4 regions of the Pectobacterium actinidiae genome follow, and region 3 is predicted to be linked to each of the others. Evidence: predicted binding sites of a transcription regulator. Region 3 holds the regulator's gene; each other region holds the start of a gene.

Region 1 (7,689 bases), on a different contig from region 3:
AGGCTTCCACCTGTCCCGCATTTTCTCTGACGGTATCGTTCAGCGTGCTGAGTCGGGCGGTGACTTCATGAATGCTTTCATTCTGCTGGTGCGATATTTCCGAGATTTCGCTCAGAAACGTGCCAGTGTCTTTTGCTGTCTGAATGATGTTCTGAAGGCTGTCATTCAGCTTGTTCACCAGTCGCGCTCCGCTGGTTACGCTGTTGTCTGAATCACGAATCAGCACATTAATGTTTTGTGCAGAATGGCTGCTTTGCGAAGCCAGCGTGCCGACTTCGCGTGCGACGACGGCAAAGCCACGTCCCATCGTCCCGGCCCGTGCGGCTTCAATTGCGGCGTTCAACGACAAAATATGCGTCTGAAACGCCACGTTTTCAATCATCCCAATGGCCTCTGTCATCTCACGCGTTCTGCCAGCAATATCTGACATCGCCGCTTTGACGTCATTCATCATCGTCTCACCCTGAGCGGCGATTTTGCTGGTGTCTTGTGCATGCAAATTGGCCTGTTGGGTATGCCGGGTATTTTTCTCAAGATGCTGGCTTAGCTGAATAATGTGTTCCGTGGTGGCTTTGAGCTCGTGGGATTGGCGGTTCGCCTGTTCGGAAAGGCGATGGTTATCTGTCGCGACCCGATCAACCTGCGTCATCATGTGATCAACGCCCTGACGAACCTGATTGACCAAGGTCACAAGGCCTTCCTGCATTTGGATGACGCTGGTATTGAGCTGTTCAACTTCGCGTGTACCGCGCGTCTTTGTCCCGATCGCATGTGAAAGATCGCCCGCGGCGATCCGCTTTAAATGAGCGATAATGTGTGTCAGCGGGCGAATAATTACCCGATTTACGCCAATCCACACGGCGATGGCGATCGCTAGCAAGAGGCCCAGAACCGTAATGAAAATTGTTTTTGCGTTATCGAGAGAAGATAAAAATTGTTGGCCATGCTGTTTTTGCAGTGCATCGGTGTCTTGCAGATAGTGCGAATATTTTTGGGTAAAATCGCTTTGATAAGCTTGAACCGGAACGGCAAAGAAAATATCGATCTGATTAGTGTTTTTTATTCCCTGCGCCAACTCGACAAGCCCAGCATAAAGCTGGCTGTAGCTCTTTTTCAAATCGATAAACGCCGCAGTGTCCGCTTCAGCTGTCGTGACCGTCCCCAGTGACTGGTAGTGCTCCTGCGCCTGTTTGAGAGACACGTCAGCTTCATCCATCAGACTGTGCCAACTACCTTCAGAACCGGTTTCTTTGTCTACCAGCAGATAAATGCCTGCGCGATTGAGTTTATCGCTGGCATTCATCACTTCCATCCGTGCTTTATCCATTAATGCTTGTTGCTGGCGAAGGCTTTCGTTAGCGGAAATATCTTGCCGAACCTGGGTCATCGTTTGAGAGATAACGCCGACGGAAACCAATTGCAGTAAAGAAAATAACCCAATGATCAATAACAATCCGGAGAGAATACTGAGGCGATAACGGCGGCGGATGGTGGCAATTCCATTTCGCAAAATCGCAGGCATTAACATGATTGTTGACTCGTTATAGATGAATAGCGGTCAAACTATCACTGTTAAATGACTAAAATATTTCAGCTTTTAGCAATATGCCAGGAGGCCATGGCTTTTTCACGTAACCATGACCTGTATCAATCCCTTAAAACACTTTTTTGAATGGTTTTACGCTAACGTGCTTATAGACGCCTGCTGCAATGTAGGGGTCGGCATCGGCCCATGCCGTCGCCTCATCCAGCGAAGCGAATTCGGCGATAATCACGGAACCGCTAAAGCCAGCCTGACCGGGATCGTCGCTATCGATAGCGGGTAACGGGCCAGCGGTAATCAGTCGGCCCTGATCGCGTAATGCCTGTAAACGGGCAAGGTGGTCCGGTCTGACCGACAGGCGTTTTGCTAATGAATCAACATTATCTTCAGCATAAATGACATAGAGCATAGCGACCTCACAGGTTGGAAGGTACCCTTTCTCGCTTGGTGTGCAGGGGCGGGAATCCCTGTGCCAAACGCTATCGGGTAAGAGAAACGAGTTTCTACCATCATACGTGATGTTGTTCGAGGACAATAGGTTGATTTGCCAGAGTAATCCCCCCACGATTTCTGTTTTTTTTACAATTCCACGGGTTGTTATTGAATATGATTGCTATTTGCATTTAAACTTGGGCGGCATAAGAGGATAAAGACAGACTATGCCGCAAAAAAAGTTTTTTTTGACCCGCCGTTACTCATGGCCATTCATACTTTCAGTTGGTTTTCATGGTTCACTGATTGCAGGCTTGCTGTACGCATCATTTAATAATTCAATTGAATTACCGCAGGAATCCAAGCCCATCAGCGTTGTGATGGTGAACCCTGCGGCCTATGAAGCGGCTCCTGCTGCAAAATCTGCCCCGGAGCCAGAGCCGGTTAAGCAGCCTGAACCTGAGCCGGAACCGATTCCAGAACCGGAGCCATTGCCGCAGCCGGTTCCTATGCCATTACCTGAACCAAAGCCCAAGCCGAAACCTAAACCGGAACCGAAGCCGGTGAAGAAGGTTGAGCAACCGAAGCCAGTTAAACGTGAACCGACCGTTGAAAAACAGCCGCCTTCGCCGTTTACCAGCACAGAGCCGACGCGCAATGTGAATAACGCGCCGGTGAAGCAGGCTCCGGCACCCGCAGCAAGCACGCAGTCAAGTGGACCGCGTCCGTTGAGCCGTGCACAGCCTCAATATCCGGCTCGCGCGTTCTCTCTGCGTGTTGAAGGTCGAGTAAAAATGCAGTTTGATGTGGATGAGTCTGGACGTGTTGACAACGTGCGCGTGCTTTCAGCCGAACCGCGTAATATGTTCGAACGCGATATCAAACAGGCCATGCGTAAATGGCGTTATGAAGCTGGCAAGCCGGGCAAAGATTTAGTTGTGACCATCGTCTTTAAAATTGACGGCGGGGCGGCAGTCGAATAAGTCACGCTGATATGAAAAAGAAACGGGGCGTCATCTTTGCAGATGACGCCCCGTTTTCGTGATGTCTTTATATCCGTTAACAAATTAAGTGCTTACGTTACCCGATGTCACTCGCTTGGTGTAAAGTTGCTTTTACCGGCGGGGAGTTCGCGTGGGTGACCTTCTTCATCTACTGCGACGTAGGTGAATAACGCTTCGGTAGCCCGATAGCGCTGGCCAATCGGCTCAGAAGAGACTTTTTTTACCCATACTTCAACGTTGACGTTGATAGAACTACGTCCAGTGCGTAAGCAGCGGGCATAGCAGCAAACCACATCGCCGACGGCGACAGGTTTTAAGAACGACATTCCATCAACCCGTACGGTAACGACACGTCCCTCTGCAATTTCTTTCGCCAAAATCGCACCGCCGATGTCCATCTGCGACATCAGCCAGCCGCCAAAAATATCGCCGTTCGCATTGGTATCGGCTGGCATTGCCAGCGTGCGGAGAACCAATTCGCCCTGTGGTAACACGTTTTGTGTGCTCATTATGTCTATCTCGCTTTGGCTATTGCTGCTCGCTTTTTTCTTCTTCTGACTTTTCCTGATCGTTAGGCAAGTGACGATAAATATAAACGCCACAAATCAGCGTAAACAGCAGCGTCACACCGGTCAGACCAAAGACTTTGAAATTAACCCAAACGTTTTGCGGTAACCAGAAAGCAATATAGATGTTAACCAGTCCACACACCAGAAAGAACATGGCCCAGGCGAAATTCAGTTTCCCCCAGACGGGCTGCGGCAAGGTTAACTCTTTACCCAGCATCTTCTGAATCAGAGTCTGTTTCATCACAAACTGGCTAACCAGCAGAGCAATCGCGAATAAGGCGTAGATGATGGTGACTTTCCACTTGATAAACAAATCGTTATGGAACACCAGCGTTAGAGAACCGAAAACCACGACCATCGCGAAGGTGACCAGCGTCATTTTCTCTATTTTACGATACATCACCCAGGTGACCACAAGTGACAGCGCCGTTGCCGCAATCAGTGCACCCGATGCGATATAGATGTCATAAAGTTTATAGGCCGCAAAAAAAACGACCAACGGTATAAAATCAAGAAGTTGCTTCATTATGTCAATCCATCACTCAACAGTGTCGTAATTATAACCCACAAGAGTTATCCGATAGCGCATGCCATTATCCTTTATTGTGGAACACCATTCCCGAGATATTGTAATAATTTGCAGAAAATTACGATTGGGTAGATAGCGAACGGAGATCTGGCGGAACCTATGCCACCAGAGCGATGGCATAGGCAGAGAGCGGGAGTTAAGCGCGCAGCAGCATATAAAGGCGGAACAGATAAATGAGCAGGATCGCGGAGATCAGGTTGCTCAAGCCGTTCAGAACCACGCCGAGTACGGTAGGTGAGGAAATCGGTAACTTCGACACGATCAGCAAAATAGCGATTTTAGCGAGTAGCCACATCACGATGGCAGGTGCGGTTGCACGCAGGTTGCCGTAGGCCAGTTTGGTACTCACTTTAATGGCGCTGAAAATCCCACTTTTTTCCGTGACCACAATCACGGGTGACAAACTCAGCGCAATCGCCAGCAGCACGCCAGGAATGACCAGAAGCATCATACCCAGTTGGATGAGCAGGGTGCACAGCAGGATCAGAAAAAGCAGACGCAGTAAAAAAGGTGCCGATGCGCCAATTGCACGCAGTGCGCTGGTACGCTGTCCGTCAGATACCAGTTGAATCAGCATCAGAACTCCGCCCGTTAGCAGCACGTTGCCCACTAAGGCAGCGAAGGTGCCTGCCGCCGACATTTTCAGTAACACGGTTTGTTGTTCCGGCGTCATTTGCTGAATCATGTCCATCAAGCCGGATTCGACAGAAGATGACAGATCGCTGCTGGAACCGCTCAGAATCCGTAACTCGTCTACAGAAGGCGATAGCGCATGATTCAGTATGACAGTAATGAATGCCGTCAACAGTGACATCATTAAGATACTGATGAACTGGTTGCGGGTGAAATTCATTGTGTCACGGTACAACGTGTTAGCCGTGATAGGCATGCAGGCTCCTTGAAAAAGATAAATCGACAGAGAGAACTTAACTCACGATTGTAACCTGTTAATTCGCGCTGTGGCACCCCGTCAACGATGCAATGCTGATTTTCCCCTCACTATGAGGTAAGCGTAACTTGGTTACCAAGAATGTTTTTCCTTGCCATCGGCCGTGTAATTTATTCTTTAGTGTCATTCTTGATCTGGATCAATTCCATGAATTTTAATCAGTTAGTGATAAGTGATTCAGTTCAATTTGGGCGTAAAATCTTTAAAAGATGTGATCTGGCTTAAAACAAGAATACCTACTTAGGGGTATATTTCGCTCGAAATTTTAACCCTATTAATGGAGTGGGTAATGAAAAAGACATCTTTCTTATTGTTGGCGGCGGCGCTCATGCCTGCATTGGCACAGGCTCATCAAGCGGGTGATTTCATTGTTCGGGCGGGTACGGCTACGGTGCATCCAAGTGAAAGTTCGGACAATGTGCTGGGATTGGGAGAGTTTCAGGTAAACAACAATACGCAGTTGGGCCTGACTTTCAGTTACATGGTGACGGATAATATTGGCGTTGAATTACTTGCCGCTACCCCGTTTAAACATAAAGTCGGAACAGCAGGCACCGGAACGATTGCGGAAGTGAAGCACCTGCCGCCTTCACTGGTTGCACAGTACTATTTTGGTGATGCCCAAGATAAATTACGTCCTTACCTGGGCGTTGGCCTGAACTATACCTTGTTCTTCGATGAAAAATTTAATGACAATGGTACAAGTAAAGGTCTGAGCGATCTGAGCCTGAAAAACTCTTGGGGTGTTGCGGCACAAGCGGGATTGGATTACAACCTGGATAAAAATTGGTTGGTAAATATGTCCGTATGGTGGATGGATATCGATACGGATGTGAAATTTAAAGCTGGTAACGATCAGCAAAGTATCCATACGAAGATTGATCCATGGGCCTTTATGTTTGGTGTCGGTTATCGCTTCTGATGGTTGATTTAATTTGACGCAACGGTAAGACATAAAAAAACGGCGAAGTAAATAACTTCGCCGTTTTTACAGACAGGAAATAACAAACTAATAAAGAGAACGCTATTTTATTACAGCAATTATTAGATGGCGTTAGCCATTAGAAATTGTATTGTACACCAACGCGGTAGCGAGTCTGACGCTCATCCGTTGTTGTGCTGCCAACAACGTTGCCGACTTCAGCGTAAGGCGTCCAGTTTTTGTCATATTTATACGCTAACTTAACGTTGTGAGTCAGGCCATAGTTGTCGTTGTCAGCAATGTAGCCAACAGAACCGGCTTTGGTTTTCTTGTCGTACTCAAATTCGTATTCAACCACAAAGTTTGCTGGCAATTTATAGCCCAACGTACTGGTGATGGTATAGCCTTTCATATCGGAAGGGGCTGTAGTGCCGATGCTGTCACTTTTACGCAGATAAGATGCACGGTAGCGCAGGCCATAGTACAGTGAATCGGTAATGTTAGCTGTACCTTTGATATAAGGACGATAGTTGTTGTCTTTTGAAGAGGAAACCATATTCAAACCAGTTTCCATCCCAAAGGTTTTGTTGAACTTGTATTGGTAGCTAGCGGTAACTTCTGTACCGTTGCTAACCGTCTCGTTAAATGGTTTATTTGGCGTTTTATCGGCGCTTGATTGTGCCCATTTTGCTTCCATAGACAGACCAAAACCGTTGTCAAAACGGTGGGACATCAGCAGGCGATCTTTATGGTCGTTCTTTACCGTATCCTGCATTTCATGACGATAGTCAATCGTCACAGCCATGGAGCTTAAGCTGATTAAGGAAGTTACCATCATCGTCAATATTTTAACTTTCATTTTATTATCCCAAGTCAAAGAGAATTATTATTTAAAAACACGCTGCCACTTTTGTTCAGCGGTTCCATTTTATTTATTATCTCTTACAGTAATGTGAACAAGATCGTTAAAAAGAGAAAATATTAAATGATCTTATTTCTGTGATTTTCTTCGTATTTTATTGGTGGGATTTATGCGGTTTAAAAATTAACGGTTATTTGATTTATTTTTTGATGTGGTATTTAATAATTATTTCAATTTGAAAAATATTTTTACAATTATAGTAAAATAGACATTAAATAATAATTGAAGATATTAAGGTTTAATTAAATAAGAAATAAGTTGAAACATAATCTGGCGCGCGACGTTGCTTGCATTAAGCAGAAATCGCGCGCCTGAAAAGTGTTATTAATGCGTAGCGGCTTTCATTTCACTCACAAAGGCGTGTAACTCCGACAGCATCACATCAGGCTGGTTCAGATTTTTTTCGATAATCCGCACGATGGCAGATCCAGAAATGGCACCCGCTGCACCTGATGCTAACGTTTCCCGCACTTGAGCCGGATCGGAAATGCCAAATCCTTGTAGCGGAGGAGCGGCATGATGCGCATTCAGTTTGGCAACCAGATGATTCAGCGGCAGCTGTGCGCGCTTTTCTGCCCCAGTCACGCCCGCACGGGATACTAAATAGGTATAACCACGGCCATAAGAAGCGATCTCGCGCAGTAGTTCATCGTCAGCATTCGGTGGACAGATGAAAATAGGGGCGATGCCATGCCGCAGCGCCGCCGTACGGAAAGGGGCTGACTCCTCCACCGGAACATCCGCCACTAATACCGAGTC
Region 2 (7,689 bases), on a different contig from region 3:
CGTCACAGCAGCTTTGGGCGTCTCTACAGGCTCGATATGGGATTCACGCGCCAGAGAAAACTGAGCCAACTGCGTTAACACCCAGTATTGCGAGCTTCGGGAATCCCCCAGCGAGGCAAACCAGGCTGGCAGCGCTTTTTCGCCGTGTCCCAGCAAGGCGTATGCGGCACCGGCTAAACGTGCAGGGATCCAGTCAAGCCAATGCAATAAGCTATCAACACCTGATTGTGCACGCTCCAGCGGAGTGTGGTGGCGGGCAAGCCAGGTCTGTCTGGCGCGTAAAAACGCATACCCCGTCAGCGCAATCGGCCCATATGGCCCGGCAGCGATGAACCAGAACAGCGGAGCTAAATAAAAGCGGAAATTTATCCACAGCAGCGCGTTTTGCAGCTCTTTCAACTGCTCACTTTCGCCTGTGCCAACGGGCAGACCGTGAATCAGCGCCAGTTCTGCCGCCATTTCCCGACTCGCATCGGCTTCGCCGCGCTGTGCCGCCTGCAAATAGCGCCGATAGTGCTGGCGGATTTCACCCGCACCAATGCACATCAGGCTAATGATAATCCACAGCAAAAGAGAAATCAGGCCAAACAGAATGCCGCTTGTGAGACACAGCAGGCCCGCCACCACGCCCATGCTACACAGCGTGAGGAACAGCGTTTGCAACAAAGACGGAGACGGCATGTGCCGGAACACGACCTCAAGCCGATGATCGATCTGCCAGTGCTCGCCCTGTTTGAACAAGCGCTCCCATGCCAGCGTAAGCAACAGTGTAAACAGCGTCATTAATCCAGGCTCCCTTTGTTCTCTGTCCAGTTTTCTTGTAGCAGATGATGATAGCCGTCCCAGTCAAATGCCGGGCCGGGGTCGGTTTTACGACCCGGAGCGATGTCGCTGTGTCCGGTAATGCGCGACGGCGTAATGGGATAGGCCTGCATTAACAGGCGTGTAATCGCAGCCAAAGAATGATATTGCTCTGTGGTAAAAGGCAGCGTATCCGTCCCTTCCAGCTCAATGCCGATAGAAAAATCATTACAACGTTCCCGGCCTTCAAACTCCGAAACGCCAGCATGCCAGGCGCGCTGATCGAAAGACACATACTGCGTAGTTTGCCCGTCGCGGCGAATCAGACAGTGCGCCGCGACGCGTAAATGAGAAATATCGGCGAAATAGGGATGCACCGAGGGATCCAAAGTAGCCGTAAACAGTTGGTCAATATAGGGACCGCCAAACTCACCGGGCGGCAAACTAATATTGTGGATCACCAGTAGGGAAGGCACCTCATTATTCGGGCGGCCATCATAATGCGGTGAAGGCGTGTGTGTAATGTCGGATAACCAGCCATTTTCCAAAAGCATCGGCGATAACCTCGCATCGTATCGTTTGCCGGCTGAATCAGGCGAAAAATCAATTTCAGGCGTAAAAACCATGTAGCCAAAAATCCTTGTATCCAAGATACCATGTTTCACGTCATGCTATCTATTCAACTGGGCATCAATAGATTTTACCGTTTGTTTTGTGATATTCCTGCCGTTTCCCTGCCTGAATGCAATCCGATACCTTTTTAGTAAGGTGAAATCTCCCACATCATTATGTGATAAAAGTCACATTACAAATGTAATGACGCAACAATAGGCAATCGTTTTCGTGCATTGCGTCTATTTTTACTTAAAATACATGACAAAATTATCTTCTGATTTTTTTAGATATTACCAAAACTTATTTTGCGGTCTTACGTACGACGTACATAACGTCTAACACTATGGTACTTAACATGAAAAAAACTTTCGCTGTAGGCGCCTTGCTTGCACTGTCATGCTCAATGCCTGCACTTGCCGACAGCAATAAAGCCGAATACCTGTCCGACTGGTGGCATCAGAGCATTAACGTCGTCGGCAGTGCCCACACCCGTTTCGGACCGCAACTGAACAGCACCACCTACCTCGAATACGAAGCGTTTGCACGTAAAGACTGGTTCGATTTCTACGGCTATGCCGATGCACCTAAATTTTTTGGTGGCGATCCCGACAGCCGTGGCATTTGGGACAAAGGATCTCCGCTGTTTGTCGAGATCGAACCACGCTTCTCTATTGATAAGCTGACGGGCGCTGACCTCAGTTTTGGCCCGTTTAAAGAGTGGTACATCGCCAATAACGTTATCTACGATCAGGGTCGCAACAGCGGTTCACGCCAAAGCACGTGGTACATGGGCTTAGGTACTGATATTGATACCGGCACCGATCTGTCCCTGTCAGTGAACGGCTATGCCAAATACCAATGGCAGAACTACGGCGCAGCGAACGAAAACGAGTGGGATGGCTACCGTGTAAAGGTGAAATATTCTTACCCACTGGGCTCAATGCTGGGCGGCAACGTCTCGTATATCAGCTTCACCAATTTCGACTTTGGCTCAGAACTGCGTGATAAATCGAATGCAAGCCGCACTAACAACTCCATTGCCTCCAGCCATATTCTGGCGCTGGGCTACGACCACTGGCACTACTCTTTCGTTGCGCGTTATTTCCACAACGGCGGCCAATGGGCTGATGGCGCAGAACTCAATTTCGGCAAAGGTCCGTTTGAAGTGAAATCTACCGGCTGGGGCTACTACCTGGTCGTTGGTTATAACTTCTAAAATCGCATCCCCTTTCCGGCGATCGGAGATCGCTCGCCGGAAAGTAAATAACAGTAACGGATTGAATTATAATAACTATTCATTCTGGATGTCCCGATATAAACAAGGTAGCATAGACCTCCGAATCCCCCTTCGGAGTTTTGTCATGTCAACGCGTCGCTACAGTCAGGAACAACGCCAAAAAGCTTTACTCGCTCGTATTGCACAAGATATCCCCGCTAGCGTGCAACTGGCCTTACGTGAAGATTTAGGCAGCATCGTCGATGCTAATCAAGATATTACCGCCCTTCTGCTACCCGACAACGAGACCGTCAGCGCCCGCATTATCACGCGCGAAGCGGGTATATTCTGCGGCACGCGCTGGCTTGAGGAAGTCTTTTCTCAATTAGGCGGCACGACAACGATCGTCTGGCACGTTACCGATGGCGACGCCATCACGCCCAACCAAACGCTGTGTGATATCACAGGCCCAGCCAAACAGCTCCTGACGGGCGAACGCACTGCGCTGAATTTCCTGCAAACGCTGTCCGGCGTCGCCACCGAAGTCAGCCGTTATGTTGCCGTATTGCAGGGAACGCGCACTCGGCTGCTGGATACGCGCAAGACGCTACCGGGGCTAAGAACCGCACTGAAATACGCCGTATCATGCGGTGGCGGAGACAACCACAGACTCGGTTTATCCGACGCCTTCCTGATCAAGGAAAACCACATCATCGCCGCAGGCTCAATCAAAAATGCGGTAGAAAAAGCGCAGTCTTTACGCAGCGATGTTCCGGTAGAAGTTGAAGTCGAATCGCTGGATGAGTTACATCAGGCGCTGGAAGCGGGCGCAGATATCATCATGCTGGATAATTTCAGTCTCGATAACATCCGAGAAGCCGTTGCTGTAGCACAAGGCCATGCGCTGCTGGAAATCTCCGGCAATGTCACTCTCGACACGCTGCGTGGCTATGCGGAAACTGGCGTGGACTATATCTCAGTCGGGGCGTTAACCAAGCACGTACAGGCACTGGATTTATCCATGCGCTTCGTCTAACCGTTCCTCTATTTCTACCTGCGAGGTGCTATTACGCACCTCGTACACCTCTCATCCTCTCGCACACCATCGTAACGCCATAGACTGACAATCCCACACGAACATCCTGCCCCGACAGCGTGAAATTGCGTCTCTACTCGCAAAAAACTTTCAATCCTCTGCAAATATCTAAAAACATGTCGTGACGCTTTCCTATTTCGCTTTTCCCTGCTCGTCAGCCTTCATACGCTTTTCTATGCTGCCAGCCATCCGTAGGGATTTATGTAACGCAACATTTATGCGCCACAAAATTTATATGCAACAACAGGGAAATCAACATGACAAAACAACAAGGATTTACGCTGATTGAGCTGATGATCGTCATTGCGATCATCGCCATCCTCAGCGCTATTGGCGTACCGGCTTATCAAGGCTATCTGCAAAAAGCAGCGCTGACGGACATGCTGCAAACGATGGTGTCTTATAAAACGCCAGTCGATCTCTGTGGTCTGGAAAATGCCGCTTTTACGGCCTGCAATGCAGGTAATCAGGGAATACCGGGTAGCAAATCTTCACGCTATGTCAGCGCCGTTAGCGTCACTCAAGGAGTGATTACGCTAACCGGACAATCCACGCTGCAAGGTCTGCGCGTGATTCTGACACCAACATGGGATACCGAAATCGGCGCTTCACGCTGGACGAAAAACTGTGCCACGGATAACAATACAGAGAGCCTGCAATCCGCCTGTCAGGACGTTTTCCGTTTTGATAATACGGCAGGCTAATCATGACAGACTCATCCTTTTCCTCCGAGCATACGCTCAGCGAGTTACAGACGCTGTGCCGACGGTATCAGGCATTGTTGCTCAGCCTCGATGAACAAACGCTGTCGGTCGCCGTCACGGCTTCCCCTTCTGCGGAAATGATTGCCGCGCTGCGTTTCGCCAGCAATCGCCGAATTATGGTGGAACAATGGCCACAGGCCAGAATGGAACAACAGCTTAACCCGCTGAACGCCGTTGCCGAGCCCGCAGAAACCTACCATGCCAATACTTATAACAGCAGCACCAGGCCGCAGGATCATGACGATGACTCCCCCGTTGCACAATTTATCCATCAAACGCTGCGTCTCGCCGTTCAGCGACGCGCTTCTGATATCCACTTTGAGCCGTTACTGGACAGCTATCGCGTACGTCTGCGCATTGACGGCGTGCTACAGGCCATATCCGCACCGCCTCCCGAACTGACAAACCGTATTACCGCACGGCTGAAAATCATGGGTAAGTTGAACATCGCCGAACGGCGATTGCCGCAGGACGGTCAATTTAGCCTGACGCTGGATCAACAAGCCTATTCGTTACGCATTGCGACCCTACCCGTACAACAAGGAGAAAAAGTCGTGCTGCGTATCTTGCAAACGCACCAGCAGGAGTTAGCACTGGATAAACTCGGCCTCACCACAAAGTCATTACAGCAGGTGATTAGCGTACTGAGCGCCTCACAGGGGATGCTGTTAGTCACGGGTCCAACGGGCAGTGGAAAAACCGTCACGCTTTACAGTGCGATACGCTGGCTAAACGAGTGCAGCCGCAATATCTGTAGCGTAGAAGATCCGGTCGAAATTCCCCTGGAAGGAATTAACCAAACGGCAATCAATCCTAAAGCTGAACTGGGATTTGGCCGAATTTTACGAGCCCTGCTGCGACAGGATCCTGACATCATTATGATCGGTGAAATACGCGATGCCGAAACCGCAGAAATTGCAGTAAAAGCCGCACAAACTGGCCATCTGGTTATGTCCACGCTGCATACCAACTCTGCCGTAGACACGTTAACTCGCCTCAGTCATCTAGGCATCCCCGGTTACCTGTTAGCGGCGGCGCTAAAACTCATCATTGCCCAACGCCTTGTACGTCGGCTATGCCCGCACTGTAAAACCCCAGGAGAACCGCTACTTTCACTGCCAAACAACCTATGGCAAGGGCCACTGCACCATTGGAAAGCCCACGGTTGTAGTCACTGTTTTTCTGGCTACTATGGCCGCGTCGCGCTCTATGAATTATTGCCCATCACGCCAGATTTTCAGGCAGCACTGGCGGGCAACGCCAGCACAGGGGAATTATCCACACTGTCTCACCACTCAGGTTTTCCAACCTTGCTCGCCGCAGGGCTTGAGTTGGTCAACGATGGCCTGACCTCACTTGAGGAAGTCTACCGTGTAGTGGGCGATGAGCACGCAATGAACCAGGAGACGCAATGAAGCTACAGCGCTTATACCACTGGCAGGCCATCACGTCTGAGGGCGAATTTATCGATGGAGAACTCATCAGCACACACCGCCAGTACGCCTATGCCAGCCTGATTGCGCAGGGCTACCAGCCGCTTCTTGTAAAAGCCGGCGATTATCTGTCGCTACGCTACTGGAAACGTGAGCAGCTAGGCGAGTTAATCAAACAGCTTGCTGCCCTGCTACAAGCGGGATTGCCACTGCTGGAAGCATTAAAACTGGTGTCGGAACAGCACGAGCGCCCCGGCTGGCGCTGCATATTGCGGGAGGTTCGTACCCATGTTGCGCAGGGAAGCTCGCTGTCTGAGGCATTACACGAATATCCCCATATCTTTCCCGTTTTGTATCAATCCCTCATTGCCGTCGGCGAATTGACTGGGAAGTTAGACGCATGCTGCCTACAGCTCGCTCAGCAGCAAGAAAAACAGTCCAGACTGCAACAGAAAGTCATCAAAGCACTACGCTACCCCTGCTTTGTTTTGGCCATTGCCATAGTGGTCAGCATGATGATGTTGACGTTGGTTCTGCCCGAGTTTGCGACGCTCTATTCCTCGTTCGATACACCGTTGCCGTGGTTTACCCGGCAGTTGCTGCATCTGGCAGAGATAGTCACTGACTACGGATTTATTGGGTTGCTGGTACTCAGTGGCCTGATAGTGGGCTACGCCCGCTTGAGGCAGAAACGGCCATTATGGAAAATCCGAGAGCAGGAGTGGCTGCTGAAGCTTCCTATCGTATCTAGCCTGCTACGCGGTAAATCGCTGAACCAGATATTCCATATCCTCGCCATGACGCAACATGCTGGTTTGACGCTCCCGGAAGGGCTCGATGCCGCCGCGACGATCCGTCACCCGCTTTATCAGACCGCGATTCAACAAATACAAACGCAACTGCATCAGGGCACGTCGCTGTACCATGCCACACAACATCACGCCTCGCTGTTCCCCGCACCTTGTCCGCAGTTAATTCGCGTGGGGGAAGAAACCGGTGCATTGGATACGATCTTTACACAACTGGCAGAATGGCATGAGGGTCGGGTACAGCAGCAGGCAGACATGTTGACACAAACGCTGGAACCGTTGTTGATGATGGTCGTCGGGGGAATGGTCGGGGCGCTGGTGATTGGCATGTATTTGCCTATCTTTCAGTTGGGGAATGTATTGGCCGGTGCCTGAACCGACCAATACAGAACCAAAAAGCTACATCGTACCCGCCACCGTTAGCGGCAGACAGACGACGCGAAACAGCAGCAATTACCCGTTGAAAATACGGTTTTCCTGCTCGGCCACGCGGATAAACGTCGTACGCTTCGTCAGTTCTTTCAAACGGGATGCGCCGACATAGGTGCAGGCCGAACGCAGGCCGCCAAGAATATCGCGCACGGTATTGTCTACCGGACCACGCAGAGGCAATTTCACGGTTTTTCCTTCCGCAGCCCGGTACTCCGCCACGCCACCGACATGGCGCTCCATCGCGGATGCAGAACTCATGCCGTAGAACAGCATCATTTTCTCACCGTTTTCTTCGACGATGGTTCCTTCACATTCATCATGTCCTGCCAACATACCGCCCAACATGACGAAATCGGCTCCGCCGCCAAAGGCTTTCGCTACATCGCCTGGCATGGCGCAACCGCCGTCGCTCACAATTTGTCCACCGAGACCATGCGCTGCATCGGCGCATTCAATCACCGCCGAGAGCTGAGGATAACCGACCCCCGTTTTAACGCGCGTCGTGCAGACAGAACCGGGGCCA
Region 3 (7,689 bases):
AAAGCCAAAATTCGCGCCCGAGGTGGTCAACAGCATATTATTCGGCCCCGGCGTGATGGCCGCTACCCACAAAAAACCCAACATCGAGAGAAATAAACTCAGTTCCATTATTTGTGGGCACTCCTGACCCAAATATCGTACTAACTGGCAGCATTGAGGCTAACTGTGTGATATTGATCGTACAAGAGCCGATAACCAGATTTCCATATCTTTTATGTATGACCAATTTCGTCCGCTGAGCGGCGCCCGTAACCCACATCTGCAAACGCTATTGCCACGTTTGATTCGCCGTCATGCGCAATTCTCACCCGTCTGGCAAGCGCTCGAATTACCCGACGGCGATTTCGTCGATCTGGCCTGGAGCGAAGCCCCTGAACTGGCACGGCACAAGCCACGTGTGGTGCTGTTTCACGGGCTGGAGGGCAACTTTCATAGCCCTTACGCCCACGGCCTGCTACATGCCTGCAAACAGCGCGGCTGGCTGGCCGTCATCATGCATTTTCGCGGATGCAGCGGGAAGCCCAATCGGATGAAGCGTATTTATCACTCCGGCGAAACCAGCGATGCGAGCTATTTTCTGCACTGGATGCAGGAGACGCTGGGCCATGCGCCTACCGCCGCCATCGGCGTGTCTCTCGGCGGCAACATGCTAGCCTACCTGCTCGCTCAGCAAGGCGAAGCCTGTTCCCTGTCCGCCGCCGTCATTGTTTCCGCCCCCTTGATGCTCGAACCCTGTAGCCGTCGGATGGAACAAGGCTTCTCTCGCGTCTATCAGCACTATCTGCTGCGGCTTTTGAAACAAAACGCCAGTCGCAAACTGGCAGCATACCCAGACACATTGCCCATTCAGTTGCCGCAGTTGAAGCGAATCCGCCAACTGCGGGAGTTTGATGACATCATTACTTCACGAATCCACGGTTTTCGCGATGCAGCCGACTACTATCGACGCTGTAGCGCCCTGCCGCTGTTGCCTCAGATTCGTAAACCGTTGCTGATCATCCATGCGAAGGACGATCCCTTCATGACGTCTGAGGTGATTCCCGATCTGTCGCAGTTACCGTCTACTATTGAGTATCAGCTGACGGAACATGGTGGGCATGTCGGCTTCGTCGGTGGAACGTTGCTGAAACCGGAAATGTGGCTGGAACAGCGCATTCCCAATTGGCTTAGCCCATTTTTGGACCATGCCACCGATTCTTTTTCTTCAGGAACCTCTTATTCAGGAACTTTTTATTCAGGAGGAATAGCGTGATTATTCCCTGGCAACAGCTCGATCCAGAAACGTTGGATAACATCATTGAATCTTTCGTCCTGCGAGAAGGCACCGATTACGGCGAGCAGGAACGTTCGCTGGCGCAGAAAGTGGAAGATATCCGCAGCCAGCTCCAATCTGGCGAGGTGGTGTTGGTGTGGTCTGAGTTACATGAAACGCTCAATATCATGCCACGTAACCAGCTCAATGCCGGAGGACACGCTCCTTATTGAGCATGGCGAAAGGCGTGAAAGAACGCGCCAAACATGCTAACAATGATAACTAATTACGTCTTTTTTGAGGATGCACGCAGACCTTCGGTCTGTGCGAACCTCGCGATCACGGAGTCACGCGCCTTATGTCACATCAGCATCCGATTATTGCGGTTACCGGCTCTAGTGGGGCGGGAACCACGACAACCAGTCTGGCCTTCCGTAAGATTTTCCAGCAGTTTGATCTGCGTGCAGCCCAGTTGGAAGGCGATAGCTTTCACCGCTATACCCGCCCGGAAATGGATATGGCGATTCGTAAAGCGCGTGATTCAGGACGCCACATCAGCTATTTCGGCCCGGAAGCGAATGATTTCAGCCTGCTGGAACAGTCGTTTATCGAATATGGCCTGCACGGGCGCGGTCAGACGCGTAAATATCTGCATACCTACGATGAAGCGATTCCCTATAATCAGGTTCCTGGGACGTTCACGCCGTGGGAACCGATGCCGGAACCCACTGACATCCTGTTCTATGAAGGGCTGCACGGCGGCGTGGTCACCGAGCAAAACGACGTGGCACAGCATGTCGATTTGCTCGTCGGCGTGGTGCCAATCGTCAACCTGGAATGGATTCAAAAGCTGATTCGTGACGTCAATGAGCGCGGCCACTCGCGTGAAGCGGTGATGGATTCGGTCGTCCGCTCGATGGAAGACTACATCACCTATATCACGCCACAGTTCTCTCGCACACACATCAATTTCCAGCGCGTGCCCACCGTGGACACCTCCAACCCGTTCGCCGCCAAGTCGATTCCCTCACTGGACGAAAGCTTCGTGGTGATTCATTTTCAGGGGCTGGATAATATTGATTATCCCTATCTGCTCGCCATGTTGCAGGGGTCATTTATCTCCCACATCAACACGCTGGTCGTTCCCGGCGGGAAGATGGGCTTGGCGATGGAATTAATCATGGCACCGCTGGTGCAGCGGCTGATAGAAGGGAAAACGATCGAATAAGCAAAACCGGGCACGGCAGCGTCGTGCCCAGAGAAAGCGATTAAGCCAGCACCCGAATTTCGTGACTGTGCGTCACCTCAACGGCTTTACCCAGCATCAATGCCACAGAACAGTACTTTTCCGCCGACAGGGCGACGGCTCGTTCGACAACGTTATCGGTCAGTCCTTTTCCCGTCACGATAAAATGCAGATTGATGTGGGTAAATAAACGCGGCGCGTCAGACCGACGCTCTGACGTTAATTTCACCTCACAATCCGCCACATCGTTGCGACCTTTTTGTAGAATCGACACCACGTCAATCGCACTGCATCCTCCTACGGACATCAATACCATTTCCATCGGACTGGGCGCTTTATCGCCAGAATTGCCGTCCATCAAAATCTGATGCCCTGATGCGGATTCGCCCAAAAACGTTAAGCCTTCAACCCATTTTACCCGAGCCTGCATGATGCCTCTCCACTAAAAATTTTTTGAAAATTTATATCGTTACTGTACAAAAACCAGCGTTAATCAGAGCTTTGTCATGCTGAAGCGAGACAACACAAGACACATCCTTAAAGCTGTGTTAAAACGAAAATAGAATAGACCTTTTCTGGACAAACCCAGAAACGAAGAAGATGATTACGTGGCCAGATATACCCAGCCACGTTTACGATGCGGCAAGGCAGCAACCGGAAAATCAAGGGTACAGTGGTTCCAGTATATTCCCTGACGTCATTCTGCCTAGACTGAATTTTATTTTTTAGCAGTTAAACACGCCGTACAGGGAACTCTGACCCCTGTAATTTGCGCAGTGAATTACAACAGAGGATGATAGCGAATGGTTCTCGGCAAACCGCAAACAGACCCAACTCTCGAATGGTTCCTTTCCCATTGTCATATCCACAAGTATCCATCGAAGAGCACGCTTATTCACCAAGGTGAAAAAGCAGAAACGCTTTACTACATCGTGAAAGGCTCTGTCGCAGTGCTAATCAAAGATGAAGAAGGCAAGGAGATGATCCTCTCCTACCTCAATCAGGGCGATTTTATCGGCGAGCTAGGCCTGTTTGAAGAAGGTCAGGAGCGTAGCGCCTGGGTTCGGGCAAAAACCGCCTGTGAAGTGGCTGAAATTTCCTATAAAAAATTCCGCCAGCTCATCCAGGTTAACCCGGATATCCTCATGCGTCTGTCAGCCCAAATGGCAAGCAGACTTCAAGTTACCTCTGAGAAAGTCGGCAACCTCGCCTTCCTTGATGTGACTGGCCGTATTGCTCAAACCCTACTCAACCTGGCCAAACAACCTGATGCCATGACGCATCCAGATGGCATGCAAATTAAAATTACCCGTCAGGAAATTGGGCAAATCGTTGGCTGCTCGCGTGAAACCGTGGGTCGCATTCTGAAAATGTTAGAAGACCAGAACCTGATCTCTGCACACGGTAAAACGATTGTCGTTTACGGCACTCGCTAACCCGCTGTCGCTGTACCCTACCAATAAAAAAGCGTGAAGCCTCGGCCTCACGCTTTTTTTATGGCATGCCATCCCTGGCCGCCCCCTTTCGGGTCGTTGCTAACGCAACGTTAAAACGTTCCCTACGTTTTTTATGTCTAATCAGTTTGCTGTCTTAACGACCTGCGCGACGGCGTTGGCGAATTTCTCCATCCCCTGCGCAATATCGTCTTCATCAATGATCAACGAGGGTACAAAACGGATCACGTTAGGCCCAGCCATCAGAACCATCAACCCCTGAGCCGTTGCTGCGGCCAGAAACTCACCCGCACGGCCATGCCACTGCGGTTTCAGTTCTGCACCCAGCAGCAGCCCCATACCGCGAACCTGTTCGAATACGCCGTACTGCTGATTGATTTTCTCAAGCTCACTGACAAACCGATCGTGACGATCCGCCACGCCTGATAACACTTCCGGCGTGTTAATGATATCCAGCGCCGCTTCCGCTACGGCACAAGCCAACGGATTACCGCCATAAGTGGTGCCGTGTACCCCAACCGTCATGGCCGATGCGATCTCTTCCGTCGTCAGCATTGCACTAATCGGGAAGCCGCCACCCAGCGCTTTCGCGGTCGTGAGAATATCCGGCGTGATGCCATAGTGCATGTAGCTGAATAATTTACCGGTACGTCCCATCCCGCTCTGTACTTCATCAAACACCAGCAGCGCCTTATGCTGATCGCACAGATCGCGCACGCCTTGTAAAAATTCAGGCGTCGCAGGCGTAATACCACCCTCACCCTGAATCGGCTCCAGCACGACTGCACAGGTGTGATCGTCCATCACCGCTTTGACCGCCGCCAGATCGTTGAAGGGAACATGGACAATATCCGCAGGCTTAGGCCCGAAACCATCGGCATATTTAGGCTGTCCGCCAACCGAGACGGTGAACAGCGTCCGGCCATGAAACGCATTATAGAAAGCGATGATCTTGGTTTTATACGGACTATGGCGTTTAACCGCATAGTGGCGCGCCAGCTTAAAGGCAGCTTCGTTAGCCTCAGCACCGGAATTAACAAAGAACACGCGGTCGGCAAAAGTGGCATCAATCAATTTGCTGGCGAGGCGTAGCGCAGGTTCGTTGGTGAAGATATTGCTGGTGTGCCACAGCTTTTCACCCTGCTGTTGCAATGCATTCACCAGCGCAGGATGACAGTGACCCAGTGCCGTAACCGCAATGCCGCCGGAGAAATCGATATACTCACGGCCGTCTTGATCCCAGACGCGGCTCCCTTTACCTTTCACTGGTACAAACTTCGCGGGTGCATAAACCGGCAAAATCACTTTATCGTGAGTATCCCGTGTCACTGCTTTCTGCTCTGCTGCCATTTGCTGCCTCACTCTGCTGTCCATCATGTCGGAATGAAAATATAGTCAATAAATATGCATAAAAAATCAATTACAGGCAATATTAAATCGGCTACTGGAGAGAATAACTTTCTATCTCACTAAATTTTAAGGAAATTATCCAAAAGCTCATACCCTTGCTGGCTAAGGATGCTTTCAGGATGAAACTGCACGCCTTCCAGCGGAAGCGAGCGATGGCGGATCCCCATAATCTCGTCACGCTTACCTTCATGTTCGCTCCAGGCCGTGACCTCAAAGCAATCGGGTAGCGAGGCAGAATCAACGATGAGTGAATGGTAGCGGGTGACCGTCAAAGGCTGAGCTAAACCAGTAAAAATGCCCGTGCTGCTGTGCGCAATCGCTGAGGTTTTCCCGTGCATGACCTGCCGTGCTCGCACCACGCGCGCGCCGAACGCCTGCCCCATCGCCTGATGGCCAAGGCACACGCCCAAAATAGGCAACTTATCGGCAAAGTGACGAATAGCAGCCAGTGAAATGCCCGCCTCATCCGGCGTACAAGGGCCCGGTGAAATGACCAATCGTTCGGGCGCAAGCTGTTCGATCTCACGCAGCGTCAGTTCATCATTACGCTTCACCACAACCTGCGCGCCAAGCTCACAAAAGTATTGGTAAAGGTTGTAGGTAAAGGAGTCGTAGTTATCGATAATTAGCAGCATATTGACTTAATGTATTGATAGATATTGGTTATTTAAATTTATCCTACTTTTGATACCCGCAATAATACCCGAAATTTATGTCGCTGCGTTTTTCATAAGCGGGTGTAACACAGGCTATTGTACCTGTATACGTGATGAGAAGAATGACAAGAAATTGATGCTGACTTCATCCAGAGACATATAGATGACAGGAGACAGGGATTCCGTATAGTTTGACAACAGCATGGAATCCCTGCTTTGGTTCGATATTGATTTAAGTGACGAGTACGATCATTAACAATTGTTAAACATCATCCAGAATAAAGGTTATCGGTACCTGATAAAAACCATCAACATATTCAGGCCTTAGCTCCGCAACTGAGCTACCAGGCTTTTCTCCATATAACTCGATGGCTATGTCTGTCAGGGTGTTAGCCGTTACCGCCTCTTTTGCGCTAGACTGGAATAAACCGATTGATGATAGATAATCTAGGGGGAAATTAAATCGATAGACGCCAAATTTATTACCCTCTCTAATAACAATATCCATAGGATTCATCACCTTACTTCCCTTTAATGACAGCTTAGGAATATAGGTTGTGAACTCGACTGGGGTTTCATCTCTAATTTCGGCCCATGTGAGATTGCAACTCTGATTCGCAGAAGCAACTTTCCCTTTCGCTTTGAAAGCATCTGAAAGGCATAAGCCAACTCTGCTTCCGATTAAAGGCTCCATCGTAGACTTACGGATGACATTAATAATAACTTTTACAGCGTCCTGCTGTGTTGATTTAACGGAATCACATTGCCCGTTTTTAAATATAAATTTATCCAACCGTTTATTAATATCATCCTTATTGTTAATTAATGCTGCATTTATTATTATAAATTCCCCATTGGGTTCACTATTGGCACGATATGTCAGACCGCACAGACTAAGTGCTACACCAGATAAAATAAAATTCCTTCTGCTAATCATTATTCAACACTCCGAGTCAACCAGCTCATCCTCAACATGGCTAACTATTGTCATATCTGATGAAGGGTACGTAACACAAGACAATATATACTTTTCCCTTTGGGAATCATTGAGGAAAGACTGGTCACTATCATTATAGCTCCCAGAAGTCACCTTGCATAAGCATGATGAACAGGCCCCAGCCCGACAGCTATAGGGAAGATCTATTCCAGCCTCCTCAGCAGCGTCAAGTATATAGGTATCATCGCTGCATGTTATTTTATGCTTTCCACTGTTCCCTGAAATTGTTATTTCATATTCAGCCATAAAAAATCATCCTTTATAAATAATTAACATCGCAATCCATCGTACTAACTTTAATTAGTATATTTTAAAAAACCTATTCCATTCTCATCCAACGATAAAAAACCACTCATGCGATCAATAAAAAAATAATTATATTAATCATGATGAAATAGAGATTGTCTCATTTAAAAAATCAGAAATCACACATCGGAATCATTCCCTTACATTGGGCAAGACAACTGTGGAAGCGCGTACTTCCATAATCACCAGGAATACCAAGTAGATAAGAGCACTCAGCAATACAACGATCTATATCTGAGGTTGAAATATTATTATTTACAATAATATCTTCCAGTGTTTTTTTCTTAAAAAAACAAGATGTATCCCTGTCTATAACATTTATTTTTTGATTTAAAAAATCGATAGGAATAACTTTCCCTTCCGATCCA
Region 4 (7,689 bases), on a different contig from region 3:
TACCTATGCGGATTTCTGGATTCAGGATCAGGAGTACCGTGACCCAGATACTGGCCAGCTGTTTGACCGCGAATCGTTAAACGCCGAGCTGGAAAAGATCGAGAAGCCTGCGGGCATCAGCAACCCTAAAGACTTCCGTAACGAGATCGTCAACTTTGTCCTGCGCGCCCGTGCCAACAATAGCGGCCGGAATCCAAACTGGACCAGTTACGAGAAGCTGCGCACGGTCATTGAGAAGAAGATGTTCTCCAATACGGAAGAGTTGCTGCCTGTGATTTCGTTTAATACCAAAACCTCAACGGATGAACAGAAAAAACATGATGACTTCGTCGATCGCATGATGGAGAAAGGCTATACCCGGAAACAGGTGCGTTTGCTGTGCGAATGGTATCTGCGGGTGAGGAAGTCATCATAATGACGTACGATGCTGGCAACAGCGTTTGGGGGAAACATGGCCTATTTTATTGACCGACGGCTGAACGGCAAAAACAAAAGCACGGTGAACCGCCAACGCTTTCTGCGCCGCTATAAGTCGCAAATAAAACAGTCGATTTCCGAGGCCATAAATAAGCGTTCGGTGACCGACATCGAAAGCGGGGAGTCAGTCTCGATCCCCAATGCAGACATCAACGAACCGATGTTCCATCAGGGCCGAGGAGGACGCCGCCACCGCGTCCACCCGGGCAACGATCACTTCGTACAGAACGACAAAATCGAGCGGCCACAAGGAGGTGGCGGCGGTGGTTCCGGTCAGGGGGACGCCAGTAAAGACGGCGAAGGCGAGGATGAATTTGTCTTTCAGATCTCCAAAGACGAATATCTGGACCTGCTGTTTGAAGATCTGGCGCTGCCGAATCTGAAGAAGACCCAGCATCGGCAGATGACCGAGTACAAAACGCACCGTGCCGGGTACACCGCTAACGGCGTTCCGGCCAATATCAGCGTGGTGCGCTCGCTGCAAAACTCGCTGGCACGCCGTATGGCGATGACAGCAGGTAAACGACGCACGCTGCATGAACTGGAAGAAACGCTGGAACAGTTGGCGCATACCGAACCCGCACAATTGCTGGAAGAGGAACGGCTGCGGCAGGAAATCACCGAACTGCGCCAGAAAATCGCCCGTGTGCCTTTTATCGATACGTTTGACCTGCGCTACAGGAACTATGAGCGCCGGGCTGAGCCGTCGAGCCAGGCGGTGATGTTCTGTTTGATGGACGTGTCCGGCTCGATGGATCAGGCGACGAAAGACATGGCGAAGCGCTTTTATATTCTGTTGTATCTGTTCCTCAGCAGAAATTATAAAAACGTCGACGTCGTCTATATTCGCCACCACACGCAGGCGAAAGAGGTCGATGAACAGGAGTTCTTCTACTCTCAGGAAACGGGCGGCACCATTGTCTCTAGTGCGTTAAAACTGATGGAGGAAGTGGTTCGCGAGCGTTACGATCCGTCGCAGTGGAATATCTACGCGGCACAGGCCTCGGATGGCGATAACTGGGCTGATGACTCTCCGTTGTGTCACCAGATTCTGGCGAATCAGCTTCTGCCGATGGTGCGTTACTATAGCTATATTGAAATCACCCGACGTTCACACCAGACGCTCTGGCGCGAATATGAAACGCTGCGCGATACGTTCGATAATTTCGCCATGCAGCATATTCGCGATCAGGATGATATTTACCCTGTCTTCCGTGAACTCTTCCGTAAACAAACGGTAGGACATTAGCCACATCTCAATCGGCCAGTTATCTGTTAATCGCTAACTGGCTGATTCCTTTCGCAGCAGGTTAATCGCCATTTTCGTGACATTGTCACAAAGATAACGCTTTCCTTCCGCCACGGTGCGGATTACCCTGTCGAGCCCATAAAACGTAGATTTCTGTTTTGTTATGCAACGATTTGTTCTGATCTTACTGGCTCTGGTTCTACTCGGTCCGCTGGGCATTGACATCTATTTACCGCTTATTCCCGCCATCGCTGTGGCGCTGAACAGCCCCGAATCGCTGATTCAGTCTACCGTCGCACTGTTTATTCTGATCATGGGATTAGGCCAACTTCTGGCGGGGCCGCTGGTCGATAAGTACGGTCGACGCCCGATGGCGCTGGCTGGCGTGATGATCTATCTCATCGGTGCGATCATGGCCGCGCTGGCTACCAATGCCACGCTGTTCATCCTCTCACGTCTTTTCCAAGGGCTGGCCGTCTGTTGTACCGCTGTTGCCATTTTCAGCAGTGTGCGCGACAAACTTAACGGTGACGATGCCGCCAGAACCTATGGTTTCCTTAACGGCACGTTGAACATTGTGCCAGCACTGGCACCGCTATTCGGTGGGCTTTTGGCCGAAGCCTTCGGCTGGCGTGCGCCCTTCTGGTTCCTGGCGGGCTACAGCATCGTGGTTCTGGCTCTCGTCATCCGTTTCCTTCCCGAAACGCGACCAGCTTCAACGCTGCCCGTACATGGCTTGCCGCTACGCCAATACGCACGTTTGTTATCCGAACGACACTTTCTCGGATTTGCCTCAGTCAACGCGGGCGCGATGGGGATGGCGTTAACCTATGTCACCTTCTCTCCCGTGGTATTGATGAATGACGCCCAGCTCACGCCGCTTGAGTTTTCGATTGCCTTCGGCGTAAACGGTTTTTGGATCATGCTGGTCAGCTTCTTTGCGAATCGTATTATCCGCAAAGTCGGTCGGCCACGCTGTCTGGCTATCGGTAGCCTGCTGATGGGGACGGGTTTTCTTTCGCTGCTCAGCGGCGTCGTTCTCTTACCCGAAGCGATGCAAGATACCTGGCCAACCTACATGCTGCCCGTTGCGCTGGCCTGTGCCGGTCTGGCATTTTTGATCGGACCGTCCACCAGCTATGCGCTGGAACCTTATTCCAATGAGGCGGGAATTGCATCGGCGATGGTCGGGTTTGTGCAAATGGCGGGCGGTGCAGCGCTGGGACTGATCGCGATGGCACTCCCTCTGCCGTCAAAAATATCACTGGCGCTGGTGATGCTCTGTGCAGCCCTATTGGCGATACGCGCTCGTCTGCTCACGCGGAACCATAAGGGCAGCATTACATCGCTGCCCCGTAGTTAATCAAAATACCGATACGCTAACGCGTATACCTCTCCACGGACAAATCATCGGACGCAATCTCCGGTGATTTGTCCGACAGAATATCCGCCAGTAATTTCCCCGATCCGCAGGCCATCGTCCAGCCCAGCGTGCCGTGCCCCGTATTCAGATACAGATTTTTCAACGGTGAGCGCCCTACCAGCGGCGTGCCGTCTGGCGTCATCGGGCGCAACCCCGTCCAGAATGTTGCTTGCTCAATCGGGCCGCAATGAGGATAGAGATCGCGCACCACCATTTCCAACGTTTCACGGCGCTTGGGATTCAGTTCAGTGTTGAAGCCCACAACCTCTGCCATTCCTCCAACGCGGATGCGGCGATCAAAGCGAGTAATTGCCACTTTGTACGTTTCATCCAGCACCGTAGAAACCGGTGCCGAGGCATCATCTGCTAGCGGGATCGTCAGCGAATAGCCTTTCAGCGGATAGACAGGAATATCGAACCACTGGCGCAAAAGTCCCGTGGAATAAGAACCGCAGGCCATCACATAGGCATCTGCCGTGATGATTTCGTCGTCGCACTGCACGCCCGTCACGCTCTGCCCTTCAACCCGCAACTGACGAATGTTACGCCCCAATTTAAAGGTGACGCCGGCCTCGGCGGACATCGCCGCCAGTTGGCGAGTAAACAGCTGGCAGTCTCCTGTCTCGTCATGCGGTAAACGTAGCCCGCCAGTCAGTTTACCCGCCACGTTCGCCAGCGCAGGTTCAACCGAGGCTAGCTCATGGCGAGTCAACAGTTGATACGGTACGCCAGCCTCTTCCAGCACGGCGATATCTCGTGTCGCATTGTCATATTGCTGTTCAGTGCGAAACAGTTGCAGCGTTCCCCCTTGCCGGCCTTCGTACTCGATACCGGTATCCTGCCGCAGCGCTTGCAAGCAATCGCGGCTGTATTCCGCCAGACGCACCATCCGCGCTTTATTCGTTTTATAGTGGCGCGCATCGCAGTTGATCAACATTTGCCACATCCAGCACAGTTGTGCCGCCGTAAAGTCAGGCCGGATGGCCAGCGGTGCATGGCGCTGAAACATCCACTTTATCGCTTTCAGCGGTATTCCCGGCGCAGCCCAAGGCGCAGCATAGCCGGGGGAAATCTGTCCGGCATTTCCAGCACTGGTTTCCAACGCAGGCTCCGGTTGCCTGTCGATTACGGTAACATTATGCCCTGCCTGCGCAAGATACCAGGCGGTACTTACGCCAACGACGCCACTTCCCAGAATCACAACCCGCATGCTACCGCTCTCCCTTTATTTCCGTTAAAGACCGTCTAATCTACTGGAAAAATGCTTATTTGATGGAATAAAACACTAGTTAAAAGGTGAAACTGAAGACTACTCTAGCATTTAGGAAAGAATTGTCACCCGCTTCGACGATAGCATTTATCTATCCCCGTCATACTTCACGTTGCATGTGCGTTGGCTGCGCGACGCGGCCCACTTGCGTGTGCCTCACCCGAATCACTTACTCAACTGATGATCGTAACGAAATAACTGTGAAATCATTCACAAAATGCGTATTCACTTTTTAGCTGGAAAGCATAAGAAAAATAAAAAAGATGAAAATGTTAAATACCAAATGAATTAATAAGTTAGTCGGGTTGGCTATTTTTAAATAGTGATAACCATCACAACAATCGAATCAACAACATGACTGTCAAGACACTCGACCCCGTAGTTAAATACAATTTTGCGACATTCATCAAAAAAACGCCTTATCAGTTTAATAACATTGTGTTCACACGATGGTTATTCATATTTCCAGAGGGCGATGATGAAAATTGGATTAGTCATTAGCGGCGGTGACGTTAGCGGAATAAATAACTTCATCTTTCAGGTGAATAGAATGACTGCCTCCGACATTGTCATTTTCGATGGTGGCATTAATGGTCTTATCGATAACTGCTGTAAAGTCCTTACTCGCCGCGATTTAGTGGATTATTCCCTCTCAGCCATGCCTTTGATCACCTCTGGGAGAAAAAGCGGAAAATGTAGAAAAACGGATTATGAGCAAATCGTCAAAAACATTCAAAAACAAAAAATCGACGCGCTCATTATGGCTGGAGGAGATGGCTCATTCCAATTTCTAAAAGAATTAAGTCACTATGGTATTCATTGCTATGGCGTAGGAATGACGATTGATAATGATATTTCAGGCAACAGCTATACGATCGGTTTTTCTACCGCCTGTGAGCAGGTAATGAGTGAAGTAGAAAAATTGCGCAATACAGGCCGTGGACTACAAGGACGGGTATTCATGATTGAATTACTCGGCGGTTATTGCGGTGAATTAACATTGCAGGCGGCATTAAAGAGCAATGCAGATGTCGCACTCATTCCAGAATCACCGTGGGATATTGATAAATTATCACACTGTATTCGGGAGAAAATCAAAGAACAAAACAGCGTAATCATTTTATGCTCTGAAGGCTATACCCATGAATATACGCCTGGCTTTCAGGGCGCTATCGACACCATTATCAAAAAACTAGAGCATAAGATTGGTATCCGTATCCGAAAAACTATTTTGGGATACGGTTTACGAAATGGCGCGCCCACCGGGGAAGAAATTATTCAGGGCACCCTGTTAGCAGAAGAAGTGGTTCGGTGTATTAACGCCGGACTCACCAATAAAATCATCATTATTAATAATAACAACAAGGCCATTCCTATCGACCTGGAGGATTCCGAACGACGTTTGGTTGATGTTGACAGTCACTTTTACAAGCTCGCGAAAGCTCATCATCTTATATGAGGCCATGATTATGTTGAAAGTACTTTGCGTTTGCGGCTGTGGATTAGGTTCCAGTTTCGCTATCGAAATGAGTGCGAAATCCGTACTAAAAAAACTGGGGATTGATGCAGAAATAAATCACACCACGATTTCAGAAGCGTCGGCCTTCAATTATGACGTTATTCTAACTCAGAAAATATTTGCTGACATTCTGAATAGTGATGCCAGTGAAGATGAGAAAAAAAGAATCATCATTCTTAATAAACTGACCGACAAAGATGAAATAGAAGAAAAAATTTTAGCGTATATCCAGGCTCATCAATAGCATGAGGTGAAAAATGAATACCGTTATCAATTTCATTGTGAAAGATTTATTAGGCCAGGCATCTATATTAATCGCGCTGATCGCCATGATCGGATTAATTTTACAGAAGAAATCGGTAGGGAAAACAGCAGAGGGGACGTTCAAGACACTGCTCGGTTTCCTCATCATGATGGCGGGGATTAACATCATCGTCGATACCCTGACGTATTTGAACAGCATCTTTACTCAAGGCTTTGGCATGAAAGGCTACATCACCGATGTTGCCGCCATCGCCGGGCTGGCAAACCGCGAGCTCGGGTCAGAAGTCGCGTTAACGCTCATGGTGATCTTTGCCGTTAACATCCTTATCGCGCGAATCACCCCCTTTAAATATATCTTCCTGACGGGACAGGCTCTGCTGTGGATGGCAACAATCGGTACCGTAATCGGCTATAAATCGGGCTTGACCGGCGCGACACTGATCCTAACCGGAGGCATATTTGGCGGCATTATGGCGGTACTGATGCCAGCGCTGGCGCAGCCGATTGTCCGTAAAATCACGAATTCCGATGATGTTGCGCTGGGACATTTTTGTACTATCGGGTATTTGGTGCAGGCCGCCGTCGCTCGGGTCGTCGGTAAAAACTCCAAATCCACGGAAGATTTAGCGCTGCCTGATAATTTCAAATTCTTGCAAGATACCTACCTGTCGATGGCCGTCGTCATGGTGCCGATGTATCTCATCCCCGCCGTGGCAGCGGGACCGGCCTACATCGCGCAGTACGCCAATGGCGTCAACTATCTGATGTATTCCTTCATGCAGTCCATGCAGTTTGTCGCAGGCGTTTTCGTTCTCTACAGCGGTGTACGTCTGTTGCTTAATGAACTGGTTCCCGCCTTTCGAGGTATCGCTATGCGTCTGGTGCCTAACGCCAAACCCGCGTTGGATTGCCCGGTACTCTTCCCTTATGCGCCCAACGCCGTGATTGTCGGGTTCCTGGCGACCACCGTCGGTTCCATTCTGGGGATGTTGATCTTCCCGATGTTTGGGCTGGCAATGATTTTGCCAGGGTTATTAACCAACTTCTTTGCGGGCGGAACCGCCGGTATTTTTGGTAACGCGCTGGGAGGACGACGTGGTGCCGTCATCGGCGGTGTCGTTCATGGCCTTTTCATTACGCTGTTGCCCGCTATTCTGGTGCCATTACTGGAAGTTTTCGGCTTTACTGGCGTCACCTTCAGTGATTCCGATGTCATCAGTACTGGCCTGATATTAGGACACGCCTTCCAGCAAGACTGGTTATTTGTCGCCGCCTTTGTCGCGTTCGTTGCTTTTATTGCTTTTATTGCGAACCGTAAACTATCGCAATAGCGCACTGGCCTGTCGTCATGATGCAAATAGCTTAAGGAGTCACTATGTTTTCTCTGCTCAAACGCTTTTTATCCCCTGGTCCCTCTTCCGACCATCGCGATAATACGAATGACAATCGCGTCAGGGAAATGGAGGAAGAATTAGCGGAACTTGAAT

Evidence for each region. Region 3 encodes CRP, which controls carbon source genes, mostly activating them, when cyclic AMP is high. Its sites were predicted from a motif close to ATGTGANNNNNNTCACAT; they were not measured.
Region 1: a site for CRP is predicted at 5,257-5,274, ahead of ompW (outer membrane protein OmpW). Genes of this name have one in related genera too.
Region 2: a site for CRP is predicted at 1,590-1,607, ahead of KKH3_RS16470 (nucleoside-specific channel-forming protein Tsx). Genes of this name have one in related genera too.
Region 4: a site for CRP is predicted at 4,740-4,757, ahead of KKH3_RS09135 (6-phosphofructokinase). Genes of this name have one in related genera too.

Annotation. Positions count from the first base shown of each region.
Region 1 covers NZ_JRMH01000001.1:2,201,784-2,209,472, forward strand. Annotated here, with positions in the region: gene KKH3_RS09315 (Tar ligand binding domain-containing protein) at 1-1,528, opposite strand, end outside; gene KKH3_RS09320 (YciI family protein) at 1,656-1,952, opposite strand; gene tonB (TonB system transport protein TonB) at 2,203-2,958, shown strand; gene yciA (acyl-CoA thioester hydrolase YciA) at 3,066-3,488, opposite strand; gene KKH3_RS09335 (septation protein A) at 3,508-4,074, opposite strand; gene KKH3_RS09340 (YciC family protein) at 4,274-5,026, opposite strand; gene ompW (outer membrane protein OmpW) at 5,376-6,008, shown strand; gene KKH3_RS09350 (oligogalacturonate-specific porin KdgM family protein) at 6,148-6,867, opposite strand; gene trpA (tryptophan synthase subunit alpha) at 7,255-7,689, opposite strand, start outside.
Region 2 covers NZ_JRMH01000001.1:3,826,608-3,834,296, forward strand. Annotated here, with positions in the region: gene ampE (beta-lactamase regulator AmpE) at 1-783, opposite strand, end outside; gene ampD (1,6-anhydro-N-acetylmuramyl-L-alanine amidase AmpD) at 783-1,355, opposite strand; gene KKH3_RS16470 (nucleoside-specific channel-forming protein Tsx) at 1,772-2,632, shown strand; gene nadC (carboxylating nicotinate-nucleotide diphosphorylase) at 2,778-3,668, shown strand; gene ppdD (prepilin peptidase-dependent pilin) at 3,986-4,432, shown strand; gene gspE (type II secretion system protein GspE) at 4,435-5,907, shown strand; gene hofC (protein transport protein HofC) at 5,904-7,109, shown strand; gene KKH3_RS16495 (GMP reductase) at 7,188-7,689, opposite strand, start outside.
Region 3 covers NZ_JRMH01000002.1:51,343-59,031, forward strand. Annotated here, with positions in the region: gene KKH3_RS17830 (LysE family translocator) at 1-108, opposite strand, end outside; gene KKH3_RS17835 (hydrolase) at 215-1,252, shown strand; gene KKH3_RS17840 (YheU family protein) at 1,249-1,485, shown strand; gene KKH3_RS17845 (phosphoribulokinase) at 1,611-2,480, shown strand; gene KKH3_RS17850 (OsmC family protein) at 2,521-2,928, opposite strand; gene crp (cAMP-activated global transcriptional regulator CRP) at 3,302-3,934, shown strand; gene argD (bifunctional acetylornithine/succinyldiaminopimelate transaminase) at 4,076-5,302, opposite strand; gene KKH3_RS17865 (aminodeoxychorismate synthase component II) at 5,422-5,997, opposite strand; gene KKH3_RS17870 (hypothetical protein) at 6,281-6,955, opposite strand; gene KKH3_RS21955 (2Fe-2S iron-sulfur cluster-binding protein) at 6,959-7,261, opposite strand; gene KKH3_RS22340 (hypothetical protein) at 7,434-7,689, opposite strand, start outside.
Region 4 covers NZ_JRMH01000001.1:2,157,323-2,165,011, reverse strand. Annotated here, with positions in the region: gene yeaG (protein kinase YeaG) at 1-415, shown strand, start outside; gene KKH3_RS09150 (YeaH/YhbH family protein) at 452-1,726, shown strand; gene KKH3_RS09145 (multidrug effflux MFS transporter) at 1,890-3,089, shown strand; gene KKH3_RS09140 (D-amino acid dehydrogenase) at 3,106-4,359, opposite strand; gene KKH3_RS09135 (6-phosphofructokinase) at 4,898-5,878, shown strand; gene KKH3_RS09130 (PTS sugar transporter subunit IIB) at 5,889-6,182, shown strand; gene KKH3_RS09125 (PTS sugar transporter subunit IIC) at 6,196-7,533, shown strand; gene KKH3_RS09120 (hypothetical protein) at 7,578-7,689, shown strand, end outside.